Regions from separate parts of the Psychrobacillus sp. Z16_25 genome, predicted to be linked through region 1. Evidence: a T-box and tRNA genes for the amino acid it is inferred to sense, from the RefSeq annotation. Region 1 holds a T-box; the other holds one or more tRNA genes.

Region 1 (9,857 bases):
CGGCAGATTCTGTGTTGTTTGATGCTGTCTATATCGTTAGTGATAAGGGAATGACCCCGATGTTTAAGAAGCAAGCCATGCTATTCATTCAAGAGGCGTATACTCACTACAAGCCGATAGGCTCCTCCTTTAGCGGAGATCAAGTCATAACAGATCTTCATTTAGATGGACAAGTGGGTGTATTTACGAGCGAAAAAGGAATTACCTTTGTAGATACTTTTATCCAAGCGATAGCGAAGCACCGCTTCTGGGATAGAGCGGTATAGAAAGAAATAGATTGCTAAACAAAGAGATAGGAATAGGGTGTCTAAAGTTATTACTTTTGGGCACCCTTTTGGGTTAGGCGAGGTGTTCAAGTATATTCATTTTAACAATGGGAGAATAATGAATAAGGAATGGGGGAAATCATGTGCGATATGTAATTATTGGTGGGGATGCAGCAGGAATGAGTGCGGCAATGGAAATTGTCCGTAATGATCCTACGGCGGAAATTACTACACTTGAAAGAGGCCAAATCTATTCTTATGGACAGTGTGGTCTACCATACGTAGTAGGTGGTCTTATTCCAGATACCGGGGACTTAATTGCCAGAACGGTAGAAACTTTTCGAGAGAAATATGGAATAGATGCAAGGGTTAGACATAAGGTGACAGGCGTAAATCCTGATAAGAAGACCGTTGAAGGGACAAATTTACTTACAGGAGAGAGCTTTGAATACTCTTATGATCGATTGTTAATTGCAACAGGGGCAAGGCCAGTAATTCCCCATTGGAGTGGCTACCAGCTTGAGGGTGTACATACGATTAAAACAATCCCGAGTGCGGAAGCCATTATAAAGGATTTAGAATTAGTAAAGCAGGTTACCATTATTGGTGGTGGATATGTAGGATTAGAAATGGCAGAGAACTTTGTGAGCGCAGGGAAAAAGGTCCGCATTATACAGCGTGGAGACCAGCTTGCGGATATCTTTGATTCTGATATGGCAGAGTTTGTTTATCAAGAGGCTATCAAGAATAAAATAGAGGTTATATTAGAGGAAGAAGTAGAAGCCTTTCAAGGAAATAAAAGAGTGGAAAAGGTAGTAACGGACAAAGGGGAATACGATACAGACATGGTGCTGGTAGCCGTTGGAGTAAAGCCTAACACAGGCTTTTTAAAGGATACAGGCATTACGCTACATTCGAATGGAGCAATTATTGTTAATCCATTCTTGGAAACAAATATTACCGATATATTTGCTGCTGGAGACTGTGCTACTCATTACCACAGAATCAAGCATTTAAATGACTATATACCACTAGGCACTACCGCTAATAAGCAAGGAAGACTAGCAGGGTTGAATATGATAGGAGTAAGTAAGGAGTTTAAGGGAGTGCTTGGTACATCCATTATGAAATTTTATGATTTAAACCTGGGAAGAACGGGATTATCTGAAAAAGAGGCAGAACGAATAGGTATTGCTTACGAAGTGTATACCTTACAAGCAAATGACATAGCTGGTTATTATCCTGGGAAGGAATTGATGCAAATCAAGCTACTCTGTCAGAAGGAATCTAAGCTCCTACTGGGAGGGCAAATCATTGGCGGTAATGGTGTTGATAAAAGGACAGACGTGCTAGCAATGGCTTTATTTCATGAAATGTCCTTGTACGATTTAGTTGATATGGACCTTTCTTATTCTCCGCCTTTCAATGGTGTTTGGGACCCCCTTCAGCAATTGGCTAGAAAGGAATCAAAAAATTTAAGTATTGACTAAATTTAACATAATGGCATATACTATAAAAAATTTAATTGGACATAATCAGCAAGGAAAAGGACAAGAATCATTTCTTCGCTTTCTGGAAAGAGAACAGGGTCATCGGCTGAAAGCCCTTCAGAAATAAGAGTGATTTACCACCTTGGAGCTATTACGGGAAAATGATAACCGTAATCGGGAAACCGTTATCTTATTTGAGTGCAGCTACTTTACGCTGCGAAATTAGGGTGGAACCACGACCACATTCGTCCCTTATATGGGATGGGTGTGGTCTTTTTTTATCCCGCATTAAGGGACAGTAAGACTCCCACTTCCAGATGGTAAAAGAAAGGCGACAGCGAAGTGGGAGATCAACTGTCCCTAAAAGCCCGATTGGTTCAACTAATGATTGGTGGGGAAGAAAGAACCCCCCACCAATCAAAGTTTCACTTTATTTAAATATGAAATGCAACGATAAGGATATGAGTAAATCATACTTTTCTTTACAGAGACCAGGGACACAGGCTGAAATCCCTGAGGAAAGTAGACTAACTTACCACCTTGGAGCAGTTGCAGGGAAAGCTTACTGGCGATTATCTGTAACCGGGAAACCGTTATCTTACTTGAGTGCAGCCTTCATTATGCTGCAAAATTAGGGTGGAACCACGACCACATTCGTCCCTTGTACGGGATGAGTGTGGTCTTTTATTATTCATAAATCGGGAGGAATTAACAATGTCAGTAAAAGCAGTGGAAAGGCTAAGTCATCAAAAGCTAGGCCAACAATTAGAATTATTTATGTCTATGGAAGAGGCACCAGGAATGCCGTTTTATCTTCCAAATGGGATGGTTTTGCGAAATCAATTAGAGAGTTTTTGGAAAGAAAAGCATAGGAAAGCGGGCTACCAGGAGATAAAAACACCGATTATGATGAAACAGGAGTTGTGGGAGAAATCAGGGCATTGGGATCATTACCATAAAAATATGTACTTTTCAGATGTGGATGACCAAAAGTATGCGATCAAACCTATGAATTGCCCTGGTGCAGTGCTGATTTTTAACAGTAAGCGAAGAGGTTATCGTGAGTTGCCACTTCGTTATGCAGAGCTTGGTCTGGTTCACCGCCATGAGCTGTCCGGGTCATTGAATGGATTGCTGAGAGTCCGTGCTTTTACTCAGGATGATGCACATCTCTTTGTACTAGAGAGTCAAATAGAAGAGGAAATCGCAAAGGTACTAGAGTTAGTGGATGAGTTCTATTCAGCATTTGGTTTTAGCTACAAAGTTGAGTTGTCTACACGACCTGAAGATTACATGGGATCATTAGATAATTGGAATCGAGCAGAGCAGGCATTAGAAAACGTTTTGCAACAACGACATGTGGAGTATCAAGTAAATGAAGGAGATGGAGCCTTTTATGGACCGAAGATTGACTTTCATATCTACGACTGGGTGGGAAGAAGCTGGCAATGTGGAACAATACAGCTAGATTTTCAAATGCCAGAAAAGTTTGACTGTAAGTACGTAGATGAGCATAATGAATTAAAACAGCCAATCATGATTCATAGGGCAATTTACGGCTCTATTGAACGGTTCATGGCGATTCTTTTAGAGCATTATCAAGGAAGCTTTCCACTTTGGCTCGCTCCTGTACAGGTAAAACTACTACCGATTTCAGACCACCAAATCAACTATGCTAGAGAGATTAAGCAGCAGCTGGAGGATAAAGGTTATCGTGTAGAAATGGATGATCGTGTAGAAAAAATTGGACTGAAAATAAGAGAGGCGTCTCTTCAAAAGCACCCGTATATGCTGATTATTGGGGACCAAGAAGTAGAAAAGAATGTGGTTTCTGTGCGGAAGCATAAGGTGGGTAGTATAGGGGAGATGGGGTTACATGAATTTCTATCACTTTTAAGAGGATAAGGAGATGTGAAAGGGATGAGGCTGGGACAAAATCTATTTCTTTCTTGATGGATTATGTCCTTTTTCAAATTTATTAATCAAAAATTATTTTTAGTAAGAAACTCTATTGGTTCGAAGCAGCGTAGGTGACTCCTGTGGGAACAGCAAATTTATTTGCGACGAAAGCGGAGCGACAGGAGCACCGAGGGAGAGTTAAGGAAGGAAAACTAAAAGCGTCACATTGTGTGACAACGTTTTCCTGACCAACATCCTGTTGGCCTCAATCCGTGCCCACGGAAAGCGTCCGACGTAGCGGAGAACCTGTGTCTCAAAATTCAAGAAAGCACTTATGATTCTAATCATATATAGAATCATAAGTCTTTCTTCGATCTATCCTAGACTCACTTTAATATCGCACCCAGCTAAGTCCTATAGTTCCTTCTCCGGCATGAACGCCGACACAAGCGCTTAGGGGTATGACAATTACGTTTAGCTCTGGAAGCTCAGCTTGCAATTCTTCTTTCCAAGCTTGAGCATCTTTTAAGTTGTTGCAGTTAATCACAGCCACCTCAGGTACTTTGGCTATTTCCATGTCTTTTCTAAGTAGATCCGTTACATAGTTTTTCGCTCGTTTGGTTGAACGGACCTTTTCCTTCATGACAACCTTTCCGTTATCAAAGGAGATGACAAGCTTGATATTTAGTAGATTACTTAGAAAAGCAGCTGTTCCTGAAACACGACCACTTTTATGGAGCTGTGAAAGGCTGGATGGAATAAAGGAAAGCTCTGAGTTACGTGTCATACCCTCCAATGTAGAGAGCACTTCCTCCATAGAGCTTCCCTTTTCTATCATGCTTTGACCAGTCTCTAGCATTTTCACCATAGGATAAGAGCCTATCTTCGAATCTATAGCATATACCGGGAAGTTTGCTAGTTTAGATGCTGTTTGGGAACTATGAAATGTTCCTGATAGATCACTAGATACGTGAATTGCTATTGCGCAATCATAGCCTTGTGCCTTTAAATCCTCGTAAAGCTTCACCATCTCTCCGATGGGTGGCTGTGAGGTTTTAGGGTGAACTTTGGCAGTTCTCAATTTATGATAAAACTCATCACTAGTAAGGTCGATTGTTTCGCGATAAGCTTTTTCTTCAAAAATAATATTTAAGGGTAAGACATGAATTTGGTGTTTAGTGATGAACTCTTCGTCTAATAATGCTGCAGTATCAGTGATCCAAGCAATTTTTTTGGCATTAGTTGTCATTATGTCACCTCGGTGTAGAATAGTCTTATCCGCAATGTATAACAGAAATGTTCGAAGTCATAGTGTTACTTGTCATGTTTTGTCGAAATTTCGGAGTCTGAAACATAATTTGAACATAATTTGAACAAATTTTGGAGGGATTGACCATGAAGATACGGTTATTAGAAGTGCAAGATGCAGCGACATATTGGGAATTAAGGCTGGAAGCACTACAACAGAATCCGGAAGCATTTGGAAGCAGCTATGAGGAGGCTGTTCAGCAAAAAGAACCAATTGAGAGAGTGAAAGCTAGATTTCAGACCGAAGGTAACTATAATTTCGGGGCATTTATAGATGAAAGGCTAATAGGTAATGTGACGCTTGTTCAAGAAAGTACCTTGAAGATGAAGCATCGAGCCAATATATTTGCTATGTATGTAACGCCTTCCGCCCGTGGTACGGGTGTAGGAAAGGCTCTTTTGTTAAGAGCAATAGAGCAGGCCAAGCAGAATGAAGAAATTGAACAAATTAATTTATCAGTCGTCACAAGCAATGAAACAGCAAAGAATCTCTATAAAAGTCTAGGATTTGAGGTTTTTGGAGAAGAAAAAAGAGCGCTGAAGGTAGGAAATCAATATTACGATGAACAGCATAGGGTGTTGAGAATCAGATAACCTAAGTGGCGAGGATGCTTGCAAAATGACTAGAGACAGAATCATAAATTTGTGATTCTGTTTTTTACATAGGAATGATTTTGTGTATTTTGCAACCAATCTTGTTCTACATTCGACTTTAATACATAACAGAAAGGGGAGTAGAAATGGATGTAGTAAAATTAGTACATAAAGCAAAGAAGGGAAATGACGAAGCATTCGAAGAGTTGATTAGTTCGGTTCGTGAAAAGCTGTATAGAACAGCTTATTCTTATGTGAAAAATGAACAGGATGCTTTAGATGTTTATCAGGAAACGATCTATACAGCCTATATTTCTATTAAAAAATTGAAGAAGGCAGAAAGCTTTTCAAGCTGGATTACGAAAATAATTGTTTTTAAATCCATTGACTTTATTCGAAAAGAATCTCGACATTTTACAACAGAGGATGAGGAGATGTTTGCTCGATTAATTGCGCCAGAGAAAAACGATGCAATCACCACTTCAATGGATGTTTCAGAAGCCATCAAAACCTTAAATCCATCAGCGAAGACAATTATCTTGTTGCGGTATTATCATTACTTATCTATTAAGGAAATTGCCGAGATTATGAATTATCCTGAAGGAACTGTAAAATCCCACTTAAATAGAGCTAAGAAAGAGCTTAGACCCATTTTAAAGGAGGACTATATGCTATGAGCGGTCAATCTAACGACAATATCATCATCCCTATAGATCAGTTAAAGGCAAGAGAAAAAAAGGCAATGTTGCAGGCGAAGAAAAAAAGAAAGACACGAAATACCATTAAGCGTTCCTTCCTAGTTGCATGTGGTCTATGTCTTTCGCTGCTTGGCTCAGGCTTCGTCTCTACAGGTATGGCGGAAGCCTTGAACAATATTCCACTCATCGGCTCTATTTACAAGGATTTTAGAGATATTGCCTCGGAAAAGGTGGAACGAGATAATTTAGCTACCTTGATTAATAAAAGTGACAGTCAGAACGGGATAACGATGACAGTAAAAGAGGCAGCCTATGACGGTTCTCGCCTAATGGTCTCTGTCATCTATACAGGGGATAAGGAGCTTGATATGAGTGGAGTAAATAGCTTTGGATATGTCACGATCAATGGCCAGCCTGTTCAAGTAGCAAGTGGGCAAGGAGGGCAAGATGATATAGACTCACATACCGTTATTGAGCATCGTCAATTGACGTTCGCTAACTATGACCAATATGGTGATGAAATAGAAGTAACAGTTCATGGTGAAGATTTATTTGGATATGAGACTAATTTAGAAGTATCCTTTGACCTTCAAAAAGTATCTGCAGAGGTTTCTGCTTTTTATCCAGAGGTATCTGCTACGACAGATGATGGATTATATACGTTGAAAACTGAAAAGGTGATATTTACACCTCTAGCTACAAGGATAGATTTGAGTGCAGATTATCCGTTGGAGTTGAATGAAAATGATAAATGGCCAGCATTTGAATATTATGTACAGGATTCAGAAGGGCGAATATATGACGGTCTGACTTTACAGCAGGGAATGGTTCCGGGAAACTATGGTCATCAAATCGTTCTTACATTGCCGCCTTTTGATGTAATCCCAACTTCATTGACTTTTGTTCCCCTGCGTACGAATAAGGAAGGGGAAAGAGAGGAAATAACAGAATTAAAACTAGTAGTGCCGTTACTGGAAACTGAATAATCACTGAATAGTCTAAGGTGATAAAATGAACGTATATTTTAAGTATACGTTCATTTTGTCTATTCTTTTTCAATTTTAGTTTGTTTTTTTCTCCAACTGATAAAGAAAATGATCAGCATAGCTGTTGCGGCTCCACTGGTATCCAGCAATACATCCTGCATACTAGCAGTTCTCCCTGGAGTCATAGATTGACGTAATTCATCTGCTATGGCCAAAAAGAATAAGATGATGATAGTGATTCCTTTGCGATATTTCCATTTAGGTAAAGCATAATATACAGCCAAGCTGAGAATACCGAAGAAAACAAAGTGAGTCCCTTTTCGAATTAAAAATTCTACAAAGGCATAATAGCCTCTTTCTTCTATAGATACTTGAGTACCCCAATAGGGAATGGAGAAATGAGAAAGAAATCCAGCAAGCGGCTTATCTGGAAGCCATTTTTGCAAAAGCATCTCCAAAGACTGCTGCTCAGCCGATTGACCAGAAGAAATAAAAACAATGATTAATAAACAGATAAGTGGTATTAGTCTTTTCATGTATCTAATAATACAGCTTTGTTTCGCATAAATGTAGGGATAAATAAGTATCGGTATGTATCTCTAGTGTGAGCAACCAGTTTCTTCATGGGCAAGTAAATAAAAGGCAATCGCAAGTTATCTAGGTCAAACGGGAAGTGAATCGCTGGGTATTGAAAATATTTCCTTTTTATTTACACTAAACAATTCCTCCACCACAAACAACTATCTGAATAATTTAAGTATTTTTTATCTAGTACCTTGCATAATACAATAGCGTTATGCTATTGTATATTAAACAGTACCGTGTAAAAAAGGAGAGTTGAAGATGAGTGTAGAGTTATACTTGCAACAGTTAGAAAAAGCTTTGTCTAGACTTAACGCCCCTGAAAGGAACCGTGTAATGAGAGATTTTCATCATTATTTTTTCGCAGGTAGAAAAGAAGGGAAAAATGATCAAGAAATAATGGATTCATTGGGGCCGGCAGATTATATTGCCGAAGAATTGTTGAAGGCATATAGCGAGGAAGAAATGATTCAGCCTGAAGCGTCTCCTATTCATATACAGGTGAAGATTAATGAACCTGATCTGACGAATAAAATCACTTCAGCTGTTGAAAAAGTCACAGTGGCTGCTTTGGAACGAGCATTCCGATGGAGCTGACATAAAAGGAGATGTTCTCTGTATATTGAACATCTCCTTTAACTTTTGTTATTTAAGGAGAATCAAATCTCCAAGTGATTAGCATGTAAACTGTCTATTAATACTCAGCTTGTACAGTTTTCCATTATGATTTTTACTAATTCCTTTGGTCGGAGATCGTAATTAGAAATGTCTGAAATAGATATCCACATTGGTTCATAGGTTCCTTTATCTAATGTCTGATTTAGATATTCTTCTCCTTTACCAGTCCCAAATTCTCCTGCTTTCATAGTGGCAAGGAAATAATATTGAAAGCCGTTATAGGGAAAGGTATGTAAGAGGCTATCGATTTCCACCGTAACCCCAAGCTCCTCTTGTGTCTCACGAATAGCTGCTTCTTCTGGCGTTTCATTCTCCTCTATTCCTCCTCCTGGGAAGACATAGTACACTTTTCCGGACCTTGTTCTTTTAATTACTGCAACTTTTCCATCTTGCAATATGATCGTACCGCTTCGATCTCTCATTACTCTCCACCTTTTTTCCTTATAGTATAGCAATAAAAGACTCAATACAACGTATGTTAGGGTTGAGCCTGGTGGCATGGCTTCTGAACAACAGGATGTTGGTCAGGAAAAGCTATCAAACGATGTGATGTTTTTGTTTTCCTTCCTTTACGAGACCCCGAAACAATTGGATTTTGGTATGAGTTACTTCTCTTATGCTGCAATCGTTAAAAAAATGCTGATTCTCAAGGAGTCACCAGCTGTCACTCCAACCAACTCGTTCTATCAAGGTCATCCTTGGCTTTTTGGTGAAAGTCCAATAAATGAAGAACATGGATATTGGATGTAAAGAATTCTTTACATAACTAGAGTAGTCTCCTATAATTATATGTAAAGATATATTTACATCCTGGAGGTTCAAATGACCAAGGTTATCAATCATATTAAGAAAATTCGAATGCAAAAAGGTATAACACAAGTAAAAATGGCAGAAGATCTCCAAATTACAAGACAAACTATTACAGCTATCGAAAATCACAAATATAATCCAAGCTTAGAGCTTGCTCTAAAGCTTGTGAAATACTTTGAAGTGGATATAGGGGAATTATTTTACTTGGAGGAGGAGAAAGAATGAAAAAAACAGTCTATGGATTTATCGTTGCTTGTATAATTGGGGGAGCATTACTTGGAAGCTACTACACGGGAGAATCTCAACTGCTTATTCCTATTTCCATTGGTGCACTTGTAGGATTTTTAATTTTTTTCCTATACTCAAACCGAAAAAATAGAAACATACCAGAAACGGATGAGAGGACTGTACATCTATTGCAAAAGTACTTTACAAGGGTGTTGTATGCCCTCCTTCTTGGAAGTGGAGTCGTCTTATTAGTCTTATATATAATGGAAATTAAAGCGATATCAGTAGAAATTCTTATCGTATATATGATGCTTCTTT
Region 2 (9,857 bases), on a different contig from region 1:
ATCTCCATCACCGTCAAAGGCTAGACCAACGTCTGCTCCTTTTTCCAGCACGAACTTTGCAAGACCCTCTGGATGTGTGGATCCCACTCCTTCGTTAATGTTTAATCCGTTTGGAGATACACCCATTGTAGACAAATCGGCATCCAAGTCAGCAAATACATGTGTTCCTAACGAAGAGGTAGCACCGTTTGCACAGTCAAGCGCAACGTGAATCCCTACAAAGTCCTCATCTATAGTTTGTTTTAGATATTGGATATACTTCTGACCACCTTCGAAGTAATCAGAAACTGTACCAATAGCTCCTCCTGTCGGACGAGGCAACTCATCCTGCTCCGCATCTATTAGACGCTCAATTTCCTCTTCCTGTGCATCTGATAGCTTAAACCCATCTGATCCAAAGAATTTGATTCCATTGTCTGCGACTGGATTATGAGAAGCTGAGATCATGACTCCTGCATCAGCACTCATTACTCGAGTTAAATAGGCTACTCCAGGCGTACTAATTACACCAAGACGCATTACTTCTACTCCTACTGATAAGAGACCAGCTACTAACGCGCCTTCTAACATATGACCCGAAATTCGAGTATCTCGGCCTATTACTACCTTTGCTCGGTCCTTTGCCTCTCTTGTTAAAATATATCCTCCAAAGCGACCTAGTTTATATGCTAACTCTGGTGTTAATTCTGAGTTTGCTACACCTCGTACGCCGTCAGTCCCAAAATATTTTCCCATTTGATCAACTCTCCTTAATAACCTGTTATCCTACGTTTTAAGCTTCTGTTATCATTAGTGTTGCTTCGGATTCAGATGTTTCCCACTCTATATTAGATGGGGCATCAATTTGAATAGGCAGTACTGTTTCTCCAAGTTCGGAGTTCTTAGCATCAACGTATATGGAAATGTTGTTAGCTTGTACTTTATCCAAAGCTTCCTGTGGCCCTTTCGCCACTACTGTGATTACCCCATTTTCAGGAAAATGAAAGCTACTTCTTAAATTTTCAGCAAGCCCATTCACCACAATTTGCACATTTTCAAATGATTTTTCGGTGATGGAGGAAGATACATCCTCTTCTTTATTTCCTTGTTCCTCGTTTCCTTGTTCCTCTGGTTCAACTACCGTCACTTCAGCCCTAATTTTTATTTTTTCCGTGGATAGCTTTGTGACACCTTCTGGTACTAAGAGTTTCAAGTCAAAATTGCCCGATTCCTCTATCTTGCTAATATCAACATCCACATTTAACTGTTTAATTTTATCTAGAACGGATTTCGGTCCATAAAGCCTAATTTTCTCCGTTTCCGTAGTCAGTGAACGGATAGTCACTCCTTCTTTAGGCGAGCCTTCTCTACCTAAAGCAATCGGAACTTCCTTACTATACTCCTCTACTCCGACCTTTACTAGCACTGTTCGAGGTTCGACCATGACATCTAGTTTGTTTAAGTCCAAATCTAGTACTCGAACGCTGGCCTGTTGTTCAAAGGATTTATTTATTCCATTCGAACCAGTAATGGTCGCTTTTACATAACCGATGCTATCTATAACGCCTTTTGCACCCGTAATTGTAACTACTCTTGGCTCTACTGACGTATCAGCAATCACGTAATTATCTGCTAGGAGGCTCTCATTCATGTCTAATTCAACTACAAATTCTTCTGATATACGTTCATCTATTACGACATCTATATAAGCAGGCTCTACTTTAACTTTAAGCTTATCAGAAAAGGATTCAGTTGAAATAGCTACTCGGTGCTCTCCATAGGTTAATTCTCTTAAATCTACAAAGACTTTGTAATCCTTCATCACCTTTGTAGATTTAACCTGCTGAGCAGGTCCTTCTATGTTAACTGTTACAGTTTCAGGCGTTCCTGTTACGACTGAATTTTCATCATCGTAGTATACTTCTAAGGGAACATCTCTTAAGACCTCTACGTCGGTACCGCTTGTATTTTGATCGGAAGTATCAAATTCCGATTTAACAGAGACAAATAGCAGAATTGCTAAGGCAAGGGCAATAATTCTTAGAATCCATGGATTACTTAACATTTTATCCATTTTGCTTACCCCTCCTCAACCACTTGGAGGATGTCACCTGTTCCTCCGTTGCTCCGAACCAAAGTCGACTTAAATGCACCTTAAACTCATCCATGGAAAGATTCCGATGCAAATCACCATTTGAGGTTATGCTAACTGCACCAGTTTCTTCTGATACTACAATGGTAACAGCATCTGTTACTTCACTGAGCCCTATAGCCGCTCTATGACGTGTGCCAAGTTCTTTAGAAATGAACGGACTTTCTGATAGAGGCAAATAACATGCTGCAGAGGTTATTTTGTTCTTCTGTACAATGACAGCTCCATCATGTAACGGGGTATTAGGGATAAAGATATTGATCAACAGCTCAGAAGTAAGATTCGCATTTAAAGGTATCCCTGTTTCTATATACTCTGTTAGCCCAGTTTCTCTTTCAATAGAGATCAGCGCTCCAATTCGACGCTTCGCCATATAGCTCACAGATTTCGTCATTGCATCGATTAAACGCTCCTGCTCCTCTTGTTCATGTTGGGAGCCGCGAGAGAATAGCTTCCCTCTCCCAATCTGTTCTAGTGCCCTTCTAATTTCCGGTTGAAAAATAATGATAATTGCTAAAAAACCCCAGTTAATAACTTGACTTAATATCCAGCCAAGGGTATCTAATCCTAAAAAGTCAGTCATTATTTTTGTTACAACAATAATAAATATACCATTTAATAATTGAACAGCTTTTGTCCCTTTAATAAGGGTGATAATTTTATATATAACGAACCAAACCAATAAAACATCTAAAATATTTACAATTACGTTTACTGGCATAAAATCGGTAAATTGCTCCATAAACGACATGTGGCATCCCCCACTTTTCCTCACGAATCCATATGTTCTCATTATAACATATAAGCGTGTTTTAATTCTCTTTCGAAGAACGCAAAAAAAGTGCAGACATTAAAATATCTATCTGCACTCTTCCAGCTTGCCCTTATTCATCTTTCTTGAAAAACGAGCCTACTTCTTTCACACTATTCTTTATATGAAACCATAGCCAATCAAAGACCTCATTTATTTCTTCAGAAGTACCGGTAATATTTGCTGTAGAAGCCATGTACTTTGTTCCATTAATAACAGTCAAATTACCATCTAGCTCCCCATCTATTCGTACATTCCCATTCTTTACAACTAAGTCTCCCTTTACGACTTGTCCTTCAGGGATGATAACCGTTTCTCCTTCTACTATCACGTTTTCTTGCTTTGTGAAAGAGAATTGCTGGTCATCTTGATATGATGAGAATAGCATGCTGCTCATTAATACAAGAAATACTGCAGCAGCAGTCAAAACAGGATGATGGCGAAACCATCTACTTACACCGGTATGCGATTTTTCCTTTGGAAGTCTCGCCATAACAGACATAGTGAAACTATTTGGCGCCTCCACATGAGCCGCGCCCTTCACAAAAGCAACTACATCACTGAGCTCATGCATATGAGCCTGGCACTCTTTGCATGTCTGTAGGTGCGCCTTGAGCTCCAGCTCATGTTCACGACTTATTTCGCCATCTAAGTATTCGTGCATATAGTGAACAATTCGTTCTGGACACGCATTCATGATGATTCCTCCTACAATAGATTGGCTTGTTTGCTCAATTGCTTACGAAGTGCTTCACGACCTCGATGAATTCTCGTTTTTACAGTTCCCAGCGGCAGATCCAATATCTCACTTATCTCTTGTAAAGATAGCTCTTCCATATACTTTAAGACAATGGCTGAACGATACTTATCTGGTAGTCTGCTAATTTCATACTGTATTCTATCTTGCAGCTCTAGCTTCATCAATTCTTCTTCTGGAAGCTCCTCAGAGGCAGCTATTTGAGAATACATGTCTAATCCTTCTGTACCCTTTACTTCCGCGTCTAAATAATAATCTGGCTTTTTCTTTCTTATACGATCTATACATAAGTTCGTTGCAATTCTATATAGCCATGTGGAAAATTTTCTTTTTTGATCAAACGTATGAATATTGATAAATGCACGTACGAACGCTTCCTGAGCAATGTCCTCAGCCTCATGACGATTCCCAAGCATACGATAGCAAACCTGATATAACCTATGCTGGTAAAGGTCCACGATTTCCGCAAAAGCATCCTTGTCACCTTTTAACACTTGCTTTATTCTTTTGTTAACTAACGCATCCATTGAGATTTCCCTCCGCTCCATGCGGCTGTCTTACCTATACGTACGAGGTGTCAGCAGGTTTCATTTTTTTCATCTAAATTTAATTTTATCAAAGAAATAGCTCTTTGTGTTTAAATAAAAAAAGAAAAAGCAGACAAATCTGTCTACTTTTTGACTCATTTTTATATTAAACTTTCACCAAATAGAGAACCCATTAGTGCTACCGCTACATCAGCAGTCTTATTTCTTTCATCAAGTATAGGGTTTACCTCAACAAATTCAGCGGAAGTAATTAAACCAGAGGAATAAAGCATTTCCATTGCCAAGTGACTCTCTCTATAGCTTATTCCACCCGGCACCGGTGTTCCTACTCCAGGAGTGTACAACGGATCGATGCCATCTAAATCAAGTGATAGGTGAACCCCATCTACTTTACGAGCTAGAAAATGTGCGATTGTTTGATTCATCACTTCTGTCATTCCTAGCTTGTCAATTTCATGCATCGAAAATACTTTAATACCCTTTTCTTTAATAAGCGCTTTTTCGCCTGGATCAACGGACCTTGCACCAATAATCACTAGATTTTCCGGTTTTATTTTTGGAGCATATGCACGGATATTTACTAGCGCCTCATGTCCTAACCCCATGCTGACCGCAAGTGGCATTCCATGAATATTACCTGAAGGCGTCGTTTCCTCTGTGTTCATATCTGCATGGGCATCATACCAAATAACCCCCATATTTTCATAACGATCAGATAACCCAGCAAGCGTTCCAATAGCAATACTATGATCTCCACCTAGCACTAATGGGAAATCACCTTTTGCTACTACCTCATGTACTTTATTAGCAAGCGCTGTATTACCCTCTATAACATCTTGTAAGTTTCTAAGCTTTTCATGAGGCGTCTTTTCTGGATTATTTTTACCGATAGGAATATCCCCTAAATCGTTCACATGATGGCCAAGTGCTTCTAGTCTCTCAACTACTCCTGCGTAACGAATGGCACTAGGACCCATATCTACTCCACGTCTATTTTGACCTAAGTCCATTGGAACTCCAATAATGGATAGGTTTAAATGATTCATGTTTTTAAGCCCCTTTCAATTCATACATCTATTGTAATTCCAAATTTCATATGGCTCAACAGCGCAAACTCACGTATATTTATGCAACAGTTGAAAAAGATGGGTTTTCGTTTTTTCCCACTCTTCATCAATGAAAGAATAAATAACGGTATTCCTTACCACTCCATTTGAACGAATTCTTTCATTCCGAAGAACGCCCTCTCTTTTTGCCCCTATTCGCTCAATCGCCTGTTGGGAGGAGAGGTTTTGTTCATCTGTTTTAAGTTGAACACGTATCAGCTGCAAATCTTCAAAACAATATGTTAATAAAAGATATTTGCATGCCGTATTCACATTCGTTCGCTGAAACCTTTTTCCGTAAAAGGTTGAGCCGATTTCACAAGACTTATTTGTATAATCGATACCATAAATCCGTGTAGTTCCCATTATCTCTTTAGTATCGGTATGCTCTACAGCAAAAGTAAGAGCCTTCCTCTCACGCATCTGGTCAATACCAGCCTGAAGCCACTTATTCAACTGATTCTGTGTTTCTACTTTATGTAGCATAAATTCAAATATTTCCGGCTCAAACAGCCTCCATAATTTCACAAAATCAGTTTCTTTTAAAGGACGTAGTGTAACATTTTGATAATTTAGCATCCGTACACCTCTTTTTTTATAGTGGAAGATAAATAATAGCTGTGAGTCGTGAATTGCTATTTCTAGCATACTTTCCTGAAAGCAAATTTCAAAGAGAACAAAATACATACAAAAGAAATACTTATCGTCCTATTAAGAAAGCACAAGGCATGCCTCGACAAGCAAATGAAGGACTGCGAGGAGGCAGTCGGCACCCATTTGACCTCGAGGTGCAAAGCGCTGAAGCTGAACAATAAGAAAAAATCCTTCCCGCCTGAAAGGTGGAAAGGATTTTTTAGGATGGAGCCTAGCGGGATCGAACCGCTGACCTCCTGCGTGCAAGGCAGGCGCTCTCCCAGCTGAGCTAAGGCCCCATATCAGGGTGATGTGTAAAATGGCTGGGGTACCTGGATTCGAACCAGGGCATGACGGAATCAAAATCCGTTGCCTTACCGCTTGGCTATACCCCAAAAAACTGGTGGAGGGGGACGGATTCGAACCGCCGAACCCTAAGGAGCGGATTTACAGTCCGCCGCGTTTAGCCACTTCGCTACCCCTCCAGGCTATATTAAATAAATTAAAATGGTGGAGGATGACGGGCTCGAACCGCCGACCCTCTGCTTGTAAGGCAGATGCTCTCCCAGCTGAGCTAATCCTCCATGTAGGTTTTATTGAAAAACCGGACAATAAATATATTATCATAAGCACCTTTTCGAAACAAGCACTTTTTTAAAAAAAGATATCTGTTTTCTAAAAAGAACTATGTAATCATTCTACTTTTTTATAGGTTGTTTGGCAAGAGTTTTTAGCGAGTTATCCAGGTAGTACTTTTCTTTCTGTTACCATTGGTAGATACTTAAACTAAAGCATAATTATGACAGAAAGGGTGTACCTTTATGCAATTAACCTTCCTTGGAACCGGAGACTTTCTACCAGATAGAAGCGGACATAATAGCGCATTTATTGAATGGAACGATACTCGCCTATTTATAGACTTCCCAGCGACTAATCGACAGTCGCTTCAGAAATTAGGATTTGACTTAAATATTGTAGAGCATTTATTCATCACCCATCTCCATGAAGATCATATAAACGGTCTACAGCAGCTAGCACATTATAAGACAATCCTTGGGAAAGGAAAAATAAATCTCTATCTTGCAGAGGATTTGGTTGAAGGCTTATGGAATACATTGAAGGAGGGACTTGGGCTATCTACTAACGGTCCGAAAAAATTGGAGGATTATTTTCATGTAACGCTCGTTCGGCCAGAGGAAGAATTCTATATAGCTTGCCAATCATTTCGTATTATCCGCACAGATCATATTCCCCAGATGATCAGTTACGGAATATTAGCAGAGCCGTATTTCTATTACAGTGGTGATTCCATAGTCAACGAGGCTTTGCTTCATTCTCTAAATGTTCATACCATCTTTCACGACTGTCATATGTGGGATCTTCCCATCCTTTCCCACCCTAGCTTACAGGAAATAAAAGCGCTTGACTCATCCTTAACGAAAAAAATGATTTTAATGCACTATCATAGTGGTTACGATACCGAGGACGCAAAGCTGCAGATAGAACGAAAAGAAAAAATAAGGCTAGCAAGACCGCTGTACTCTTATAAGTTTTCATCCTAAGTAAGGAGGGCGCTCATGTATTTAGAAATTTATCTTTATCCAGTAACTGAAGAAAATAAAGAACAATTTTTACAGATTAATCGAGAGGCCGAACGCATCTATAAAGAGTATGGCGCTATCGAAAGTGAAACATATGTCGCTACATCCATTCAGCCTGAATACGGTTGTGCCGGAATGGTATCTGCTGTAGAACTGCTTGAAAAAGAAATACTGATGATGGAAATTAACCGCTATCATAACAAGAGACATCAGATTCAGGTATTGGAGAAAGTTGATCAGGACGAACGGATTAATACGCTATATAACCAAATGACAAAGGTGATTGATATGAGCAGAACTGTCCGCGGCGAATTTGGAATGCCATAACGTCCATTTAAAAGCGACTTTGTGATTGTCTTAACAGAGCCAATCACAAAGTCGCTTTTTCATTTATGAACTAGCATTACTACCTATTGTTTAATACTTATCAATTACTCTCTGTTTGGACAGCATGGTAAATTCTAGACAGACAGAAAAAAGCGACTCTCCATTATCTTTGGAGAATCGCTTTTTGTTTTTCAATTAAGCTTCCAACCGGGCTCGAACCGGTGACCTCTTCCTTACCATGGAAGCACTCTACCTAACTGAGCTATGGAAGCAAATTAACATAAAAATGGCTCCGAAGGTAGGACTCGAACCTACGACCAACCGGTTAACAGCCGGTTGCTCTACCACTGAGCTACTTCGGAACGTCTAGATATAATTATAGGTAATGTAACAAACTTTTTCAAGTATCAATTTCTTTCATTAGTATGTTTTTGTACCGTTATTTTATACAGCTTTTTTTAAAAAAGAATATAAGAGAAAATAACCACGGTAACTATACCATGGTTATTTTCTTGTAAAAGGAGTTTTAGTTTACTCTCGTTTTACGTAGAATTTCTGCTGATTGATTGAATAGCTTAGTCTCTTCTTCATTCAACTTTAAGGTAGGAATTTCTTTCACACCCTCGTATGTTACAACGGCTGGGACACTCATATAGATATCTTCTTGGCCATATTCGCCGTTCAATAAACAAGAAACTGGAAGAATAGAATGCTCGTTATTGAGAATTGCCTTCGTGATTCTTGTTAAGCACATTCCTATTCCGAAATTCGTAACACCTTTACGATTAATAATCTCATAAGCAGCCCTACGAACTGCGTTAAAGATCGAGTTGAGTTTTTCTTTATCATTTGGATTATTTCGTCTTTCCAAGAAATCTTCCAGCGATTCTACCCCAATATTAGCTTGACTGAATACAGCTAGTTCACTATCACCATGCTCACCGATGATAACTGCATGAACATTCCTTGGATCTACTTCAAAGTACTCTCCTAAAAGTACCTTGAAACGAGCTGTATCCAAGGTAGTTCCTGAACCAATGACCTTGTTCGCAGGCAGGCCGCTTTCCTTGTATGCTACATAACTCATCACATCAACTGGGTTGGAAGCAATGAGAAGAATTCCATCGAAGCCGCTTTTTTTAATCTCCTGAACAATAGATTGCATAATTCGAGTGTTGCGTTCTACGAGTTGTAATCTCGTTTCACCAGGCTTCTGGTTGGCTCCGGCCGTAATAACAATTAGTTGTGCATCCTTGCAATCCTCATAGGTACCAACACTAACTTTCATGTTCGTTGTTGCCACTGCCATACCATGCACAAGGTCCATTGCTTCACCCTCTGCTTTTTCTTTATTAGCATCGATTAGTACAAGTTCAGTAACAACCCCTTGGTTAACTAGACTATATGCATAAGCAGTACCAACCGCACCGCAACCAACTAAAACAACTTTTCTCATTAAATCACCTCATATATAGAATCAAAAATAGTCAGATATACATTCAACGCTCGCTGTTAGTATGTCTTAAATTAAAGTATTTATTACACCAGTAAAAAGTATGTCGCACAGTAATGACTTGTATGTACTAAGAGTGAACTACTATTTTTAGGTAACCCTTTTCACATTACACCTGTCCATCCAAATTTAAGCTAGATCCAGAACAGTGTTCCATTTTGATTAAAAATTGGTTCAGGTGATGTAGTTGAACATACCGTATAGATGGTTCCAAATGGGCAACTACTTCTTCATATGTATCGCCGAATGCAATCTTTATTATAGTAGCTTATATTAGGGAGCGCAAACTTCCTTTTCTGTCCACAAGTCCTATGTTACAACAAATCATAGATGATTTTTTTGGAAATTAGATACAACTATTTTGCGCATAAATGTCGAATTTTATGTACGGGATTAAAAGATTTCCTTTTTAACTAAGAATTTTTTAGTC

What was found. A T-box is a leader RNA that pairs with one kind of tRNA and senses whether it is charged. The one in region 1 lies ahead of thrS (threonine--tRNA ligase), so its partner is inferred to be a tRNA-Thr.
Region 2: it encodes a tRNA-Thr, which carries the amino acid that the T-box ahead of thrS (threonine--tRNA ligase) is inferred to sense. The anticodon was not compared.

The regions. Positions count from the first base shown of each region.
Region 1 is NZ_JBXEOV010000006.1:11,760-21,616, forward strand. Features, by position in the region: gene AC1VU3_RS08150 (catalase) at 1-266, shown strand, start outside; gene AC1VU3_RS08155 (CoA-disulfide reductase) at 410-1,756, shown strand; T-box leader at 2,198-2,421, shown strand; gene thrS (threonine--tRNA ligase) at 2,471-3,661, shown strand; gene AC1VU3_RS08165 (DegV family protein) at 4,047-4,904, opposite strand; gene AC1VU3_RS08170 (GNAT family N-acetyltransferase) at 5,051-5,557, shown strand; gene AC1VU3_RS08175 (sigma-70 family RNA polymerase sigma factor) at 5,704-6,234, shown strand; gene AC1VU3_RS08180 (DUF4179 domain-containing protein) at 6,231-7,241, shown strand; gene AC1VU3_RS08185 (VanZ family protein) at 7,301-7,777, opposite strand; gene AC1VU3_RS08190 (HAAS signaling domain-containing protein) at 8,085-8,420, shown strand; gene AC1VU3_RS08195 (NUDIX hydrolase) at 8,525-8,923, opposite strand; gene AC1VU3_RS08200 (hypothetical protein) at 9,000-9,251, shown strand; gene AC1VU3_RS08205 (helix-turn-helix transcriptional regulator) at 9,324-9,536, shown strand; gene AC1VU3_RS08210 (hypothetical protein) at 9,533-9,857, shown strand, end outside.
Region 2 is NZ_JBXEOV010000023.1:27,881-37,737, forward strand. Features, by position in the region: gene glmM (phosphoglucosamine mutase) at 1-735, opposite strand, end outside; gene AC1VU3_RS16070 (CdaR family protein) at 773-2,053, opposite strand; gene cdaA (diadenylate cyclase CdaA) at 2,046-2,882, opposite strand; gene AC1VU3_RS16080 (zf-HC2 domain-containing protein) at 3,016-3,639, opposite strand; gene sigW (RNA polymerase sigma factor SigW) at 3,651-4,226, opposite strand; gene rocF (arginase) at 4,388-5,293, opposite strand; gene AC1VU3_RS16095 (GNAT family N-acetyltransferase) at 5,363-5,932, opposite strand; tRNA gene AC1VU3_RS16100 (tRNA-Ala) at 6,213-6,285, opposite strand; tRNA gene AC1VU3_RS16105 (tRNA-Gln) at 6,307-6,381, opposite strand; tRNA gene AC1VU3_RS16110 (tRNA-Tyr) at 6,388-6,471, opposite strand; tRNA gene AC1VU3_RS16115 (tRNA-Val) at 6,495-6,570, opposite strand; gene AC1VU3_RS16120 (MBL fold metallo-hydrolase) at 6,808-7,548, shown strand; gene AC1VU3_RS16125 (DUF1428 family protein) at 7,564-7,914, shown strand; tRNA gene AC1VU3_RS16130 (tRNA-Thr) at 8,113-8,186, opposite strand; tRNA gene AC1VU3_RS16135 (tRNA-Asn) at 8,202-8,276, opposite strand; gene AC1VU3_RS16140 (L-lactate dehydrogenase) at 8,441-9,370, opposite strand.